Hahella sp. HNIBRBA332: one gene and its partner. The protein of the gene in region 1 interacts with the protein of each later gene in a pairwise test. Links are inferred from orthologs where the notes say so. Each region holds a gene or a part of one and is shown in the gene's direction. Other genes may lie near its edges.

What was found.
Region 2: the proteins of aceE (region 1) and nth interact in binary tests that used the Escherichia coli proteins (3 or more experiments, as listed by UniProt). The link is inferred for Hahella sp. HNIBRBA332 from one-to-one orthologs.

Annotation. Positions count from the first base shown.
Region 1 is NZ_CP132203.1:4,529,535-4,533,071, reverse strand. The notes cover bases 193-3,407. They hold aceE (pyruvate dehydrogenase (acetyl-transferring), homodimeric type), read left to right. Parts: upstream 193-552; coding sequence 553-3,207; downstream 3,208-3,407. Other genes in these bases: aceF (dihydrolipoyllysine-residue acetyltransferase), read left to right, coding at 3,223-3,407; pdhR (pyruvate dehydrogenase complex transcriptional repressor PdhR), read left to right, coding at 193-401. In the rest of the region: more of pdhR, read left to right, coding at 1-192; more of aceF, read left to right, coding at 3,408-3,537. UniProt on the Escherichia coli protein: Component of the pyruvate dehydrogenase (PDH) complex, that catalyzes the overall conversion of pyruvate to acetyl-CoA and CO(2).
Region 2 is NZ_CP132203.1:3,839,145-3,842,465, forward strand. Bases 163-3,161 are described here. They hold nth (endonuclease III), read left to right. Parts: upstream 163-1,343; coding sequence 1,344-1,979; downstream 1,980-3,161. Other genes in these bases: rsxG (electron transport complex subunit RsxG), read left to right, coding at 163-493; O5O45_RS16975 (electron transport complex subunit E), read left to right, coding at 549-1,259; O5O45_RS16985 (phytanoyl-CoA dioxygenase family protein), read left to right, coding at 1,979-2,653; O5O45_RS16990 (pyridoxamine 5'-phosphate oxidase family protein), read right to left, coding at 2,657-3,161. In the rest of the region: more of rsxG, read left to right, coding at 1-162; more of O5O45_RS16990, read right to left, coding at 3,162-3,321. UniProt on the Escherichia coli protein: DNA repair enzyme that has both DNA N-glycosylase activity and AP-lyase activity. The DNA N-glycosylase activity releases various damaged pyrimidines from DNA by cleaving the N-glycosidic bond, leaving an AP (apurinic/apyrimidinic) site.

The DNA of each region.
Region 1 (3,537 bases):
CGGATCGCAAAATTATTGAAAAACGCTACAATGACTGGCTGAACTATCACGAACAACGCGTCTCTGATCTGGAGGCGAAAGCGGATGCGGAGTTTCATCTGTCCATCGCGGAAGCCGCCCATAACGTGGTGCTGCTTCATACTATGCGCGCATTGTTCACCTTGTTGAAACAGAATATTGTTAGCAACCTACATTACCTCTACGAAGAAGAGGCGATGCGGCTGAAAATAAAAGAGCAACATTTTCGCCTGAAAGAAGCCGTACTGGCGAGAGATCCGAACGCCGCCCGAGCCGCGGCTCACGAGCATCTCGCTTATGTGGAAGAAATCGTATTGGAAAAAGGCAAGGCCGATTCCAGAAACATGCGCTCACTGCGGCGCCTGCAAAATCTGGATGAATAAAAAAATCCTGCCGCGCGACTACTTTTTAAAAGATCCAGATGTGGGTCGATGGGGACTCCGGAACATTTTTTATGGTGCGTGGGCGCTCACAAGGCGTCGGCGCGTCCGGTAACACAATTACAATCAATCTAGCTCTACAGGAGTAACCTCTATGCATGATGATGCCGATCCTATTGAAACCCAGGAATGGTTGGATTCGATGGAATCCGTCCTGGAGACCGAAGGCGTCGAGCGTGCAACCTACCTGCTGACACGGTTGGCGGAGCGGGCGACGCGCGACGGGACGCAACTGCCTTATTCCATTACGACTCCCTATCGCAACACAATTCCGCATACTAAAGAAGCGCGTATGCCTGGCGACCTGTTCATGGAGCGCCGCATTCGTTCATTGGTGCGCTGGAATGCTCTGGCGATGGTGTTGCGTGCAAACAAAAAGCCTGGCGAGTTGGGCGGACATTTGTCCTCGTTCTCTTCTATCGCCACTCTATATGATGTGGGCTTCAACTATTTCTTCCACGCTGGCGACGACAAGCGCGAAGGCGATCTGATTTACTTCCAGGGCCATACTTCCCCTGGCGTATACGCCCGCTCTTTCCTGGAAGGCCGCTTCTCTGAAGAGCAGATGGACAACTACCGCAGCGAAGTTGACGGTAACGGTCTGTCCTCTTATCCACACCCTTGGCTGATGCCTGATTACTGGCAGTTCCCAACTGTATCCATGGGGCTGGGCCCGATTCAGGCGATCTATCAGGCGCACGTGATGAAGTACCTGCATAGCCGTGAACTGACTAATATGGAAGGCCGCAAAGTGTGGTGTTTCGTTGGCGACGGCGAGTGCGACGAGCCTGAAACTCTGGGCGCCATCGGTTTGGCCGGCCGTGAAAAGCTGGACAACCTGATCTTCGTCATCAACTGTAACCTGCAGCGTCTGGATGGACCGGTGCGCGGCAACGGCAAAATCATCCAGGAACTGGAAGGCATCTTCCGCGGCGCGGGTTGGAACGTATTGAAAGTCGTTTGGGGACGTCTGTGGGATCCGCTGTTCGAAAAAGACGACCACGGTCTTATGCAGAAGCGTATGGACGAAGCGGTCGACGGCGAAATGCAGAACTTCAAATCCAACGGCGGCGCTTACACCCGTAAGCACTTCTTTGGTAAGTACCCAGAACTGCAGAAAATGGTTGAGAACATGTCCGACGAGGACATTTACAAGCTCAACCGCGGCGGTCACGACCCCTACAAAGTGTACGCGGCCTATCACAATGCGGTAAATCACAAAGGTCAGCCGACTGTGATTCTGGCGCATACCGTTAAGGGGTATGGTTTCGGCGAGCAGGGCGAAGCCCAGAACACCACGCACCAGTTGAAGAAACTGGATATGGAGACGGTCAAGAAATTCCGCGATCGCTTTGGCGTGCCGATCTCCGACGACGAGATCGAGAATCTGCCGTACTACCGTCCGGCGCCGGACTCTCCTGAAGCGCTGTACATGAAGAAAATGCGTGAAAGCCTGGGCGGCTTCCTGCCCAAGCGCCGCAAAGACTGCCAGCCGCTGCAGATCCCAGGTCTGGATGCATTCGACGCTGTACTAAAAGGCAGCGACGGTCGCGAAATCTCCTCCACCATGGCGTTCGTGCGGGTGCTCAACGCGTTGGTTAAAGACAAACAGATCGGCGGTCGCGTTGTTCCGATCGTTCCTGACGAAGCCCGTACCTTCGGTATGGAAGGCATGTTCCGTCAGTTGGGTATTTATACTTCCGAAGGTCAGAAGTATGTGCCGAACGACCGCAACCAGATCATGTACTACAAGGAAGACAAGCAAGGTCAGATCCTTGAGGAAGGCATCAACGAGGCGGGCGCCATGTCCGCGTGGATTGCTGCGGCGACGTCCTACAGCACCAACGATTACCCGTTGATCCCGTTCTATATTTACTACTCCATGTTCGGCTTCCAGCGCGTTGGCGATCTGGCCTGGGCGGCTGGCGACATGCGTGCGCGCGGCTTCCTGCTGGGCGGCACCGCGGGCCGCACTACGCTGAACGGAGAAGGTTTGCAGCATCAGGACGGCCACAGCCACATTATTTCGGCGACCATCCCGAACTGTGTTTCCTATGATCCGACTTACGGTTACGAAGTAGCGGTAATCGTTCGCGACGGTCTGCGTCGTATGTATGGCGAAAACGAAAACGTCTACTACTACCTGACGCTGATGAACGAGAACTACGAGCATCCTGCGATGCCGGACGGCGCCGAAGAAGGCATCCTGAAAGGGATGTACCTGTTCGAAGAAGGCGCGAAAGACGGCAAGGCGCGTGTTCAGCTGCTGGGTTGCGGCGCGATCTTCAACGAAGTGCGCGCAGCGGCGAAACTGCTGAAAGACGACTTCAGCATCGACAGCGATATCTGGTCCGTCACCAGTTTCACCGAGCTGGCTCGCGAAGGCCATCACGTACGTCGCTGGAACATGCTGCATCCGGAAGAGCCACGTCGCGAGAGCTACGTGAAACAGTGTCTGAAAGATCGCGAAGGTCCGGTTATCGCTTCTACTGACTACATGCGTCTGTTCGCTGATCAGGTGCGTCAGTTCATTCCTCAGCAGACCGTCCATGTACTGGGTACGGACGGGTTTGGTCGCAGTGACACCCGCGAGAAGCTGAGACAGCACTTCGAAGTCGACCGTTACTACGTAGCTGTCGCAGCGCTGGATTGCTTGGCTCGGGAAGACAAGATCGAACGTTCAGTGGTGACTGAAGCGATCCGTAAGTACGGCATCGATCCTAACAAACCGAACCCAATCTACGCCTGATAGAAGGAGACTGACGTGAGTAATATCGAAGTCAAAGTTCCTGACATCGGCGGAGCGTCCGATGTTGAGGTTATTGAAGTCTGCGTGAAGCCTGGCGATGAGGTGAACGCGGAAGACTCTCTGATTGTCCTGGAGTCTGATAAGGCCACTATGGATATCCCTTCTCCTCAGGCGGGTAAAATCGCCGAGTTGAAGATCAAGGTGGGGGATAAAGTATCCGAAGGCGACCTGATTCTATTGATGGCGGGCGAAGGCGCTGCGGAAGCGCCTGAACCTGCGCCGGCGCAAGAAGAGAAATCAGCCCCGGCCCCAGCGCAACAACCTGAGCCT
Region 2 (3,321 bases), 690 kb from region 1 along the record:
TACCGAGCACGATAACGACATGCTGGCGGCGCCCATCCTCTTGCACCCGGACCCTTTGCTCGGAGCCAAAGACACAACGGAAGCCTATCTGGCTACCCGTCACGGCTCGCCGGTGGCGGTGATTCTGCCTTTTGTCGCGCCGGATGGCTACACCGGAGAAATCCAGGGTATCGTCGGCATTCAGCCGGACGGCGTCATCAAAGGCGTACGCGTCACCGCTCATAAGGAAACCCCGGGGTTGGGCGATAAGATCGAAGCGCGGAAATCTCCCTGGGTGGAACAGTTTCCCGGCCGCTCGCTCAGCTCTCCTGCGGAAGACCGCTGGAAAGTGAAAAAGGACGGCGGCGATTTCGATCAGATGACCGGCGCCACCATCACGCCCAGAGCGGTAGTGAAGGCGGTGCGTAATGCGCTAACCTATTTTCAAAGCCATCGTGATCAACTCTTGCGTAGCAATAGCGGCGTCAATACCGCAACCGCGACACAGGAATAGCCGGACTGGCGAGCGTATCGAACATGAATGACCGAATGAACCCAGGATCTGCATAATGGCGAAAAGCTATCAAGAAATAGTTCGTGACGGATTGTGGAAAAACAACCCGGCATTAGTGCAACTGCTGGGCCTCTGCCCCCTGCTGGCGGTGACAGGCACCGTGGTCAACGCCATCGGCCTGGGATTGGCCACGACTTTGGTGCTGACCGGCTCCAACGCCGCGGTTTCCATGATCCGCAACTACGTGCCCGAATCCGTACGCCTGCCCGCATTCGTCATGATCATCGCTTCTTTCGTGACCTGCGCCGAGCTGCTGATGCAGGCCTTCGCCTATGAGCTGTATGAAATTCTCGGCATTTTTATCCCTTTGATCGTCACCAACTGCGCCATTCTTGGACGCGCAGACGCTTTCGCCTCCAAGAATCCGATTCTCCCCTCCCTGCTCGACGGCTTTATGATGGGCTTGGGTTTCAGTCTCGTGTTGATAGTGTTGGGCGGTATGCGTGAAATCATAGGACAAGGCTCTCTGTTTTCTGGAATGGACCTGCTGTTTGGCGAATCTGCACGGAGCTGGAAGCTTGAGTTGTTCGCCGACTACTCAGACTTTCTTTTCGCCGTGCTGCCCCCCGGCGCCTTTGTCGGCATGGGCCTGTTGATTGCGCTAAAAAATGTGATCGATAAACGCATGAAGGAAGCCGCTGCAGTGAAACTGGAGAAGCCTATCTCTGGCGGCAAGCGGGTACGGGTCACCGGAAAGATATCCTAAACCGCTGACGCCGACTTTCTCGCCACCCGTCACGCAAGCACGCGACGGCGCTTTTGACTGTGAATACAAACCATAAGAAGACTGATGAATAAGCAAAAACGAGCGGAGATATTCGCCCGCCTAAAAGCGGAAAATCCCAACCCGACCACGGAGTTGGAGTACAACACTCCCTTTGAACTACTGATTGCAGTGGTTCTGTCCGCTCAGGCCACCGATGTGAGCGTTAATAAAGCCACCCGCAAGCTTTACCCCGTGGCGAATACGCCGGAAGCCATTTACGCGCTGGGTGTGGAGGGCCTTAAGGAGTACATCAAGACCATCGGCCTGTTCAACAGCAAAGCGGAAAACGTCATCAAGACCTGCAAAATCCTGATCGACCAACACAACTCAGAAGTGCCGCAGACCCGGGAAGCCCTCGAAGCGCTGCCAGGAGTCGGCCGTAAGACCGCCAATGTCGTTCTCAACACCGCTTTCCGTCAGCCGGCCATGGCGGTGGATACACATATATTCCGGGTCTCCAACCGCACCAATATCGCCCCCGGCAAAAACGTGCTGGAAGTGGAGCACAAGCTGATGAAACACGTCCCCAAAGAATACTTGATGGACGCTCATCACTGGCTGATTCTCCACGGCCGCTATATCTGCACCGCCCGCAAACCCCGATGCGGCGCCTGCGTCATCTCCGATCTGTGCGAGTTCAAAGAAAAAGTGCTGGATTGATGGCGTTCGACTTCCACCGCGATGGTTTGGAATGGCTGCGGGACGCACTGCCTGCATCATTGATCAACGCCATCCTGCAGGAAGTTGCCTGCGATGACGAGGTTAACTCCGGCTCCGGCGTGCGTAACGCGGATCGCAAGTACAAAACATTAAGGGAGTGGCTGGCCGGCGGCGATCTCACGCAACTGGCCTCCCGCTACTTGCAAGATGCTCCACAACGGGTCCGAGCGATCCTGTTCAATAAAACGCCCCGAAAAAACTGGCTGGTCACTTGGCATCAGGACAGAACCGTTTGCGTCAGTGAACGGTTTGTTGCGCCAGACTGGAGGCCATGGTCAGAGAAAGAAGGCGTTCTCCACGTCCAGCCTCCTATTGAGGTGCTGGAGCGCATGCTGGCGTTTCGCATTCATCTGGACCCTACCGATGAGAGCAACGGCTGCTTGAAAGTCATCCCGGGATCTCACCGCGAGGGACTGTTATCCCATGAACGTATCCAGCAAGTCGCCGCATCGTCTAAGCCTCTGTCCTGCATCGCCCGAGCGGGCGACATCCTGGTGATGAAGCCTCACCTGCTGCACGCCTCCAGCAAGGGAACGACGCCCAACCAGCGTCGTATCCTCCACGTAGAGTTCAGCGACTATCCGCTACCGGCAGGCGCGCAGTGGGCGAGTTAATCTCTACTGCCCTGTGGCCAGGTGTCGCAGGTAATCCGGCAGCCTGACGTCACTGCGGGTTTCCGGGTCCACCTCAGGCATTCCATACACCGTGCGCATGGGCACCACGCCCGCCCAGACCGGCTGATCCATATCCTCTTCTTTGTCTCGGGGTGGGCCGCTGCGAACTTTGGCGCTCGCCTCCACTATCGGCATGGCCAGCACCGCCGTCGCCGCCAGTTCGTTGCGGGTGTTGGGAATGATATCGTCCGCACAGCGACCCGGGATAATGTGATCCACCAACGCATTCAGTGCTTCATTCTTCATATCCGGATCCTCTATCGCCTCGAACTGTCCAAACAAGACAACGCTGCGGTAGTTCATGGAGTGATGGAACGCCCGCCGGGAGAGCACCAGACCATCCAGTAACGTGACGCATACGGACGCCTCACGCCCATCCGCAAGGCTTTTAAACAGACGACCATTGACCGCGCCATGCACAATCAAGTTATCGCCGTAGCGGCAGTAGGCGGTTGGCAATACAAAGGGCGCGCCGTCAAACATAAACGCCACATGGCACAGAACAGATGCATCCAATATGCCGTAGATATCGCGGCGATCGTAACCCGCCCGGTCCCGTTTGCGAGTAAAGGCGGTCTTAGGGGTTATGGGCAGTACATCGTCAGTCA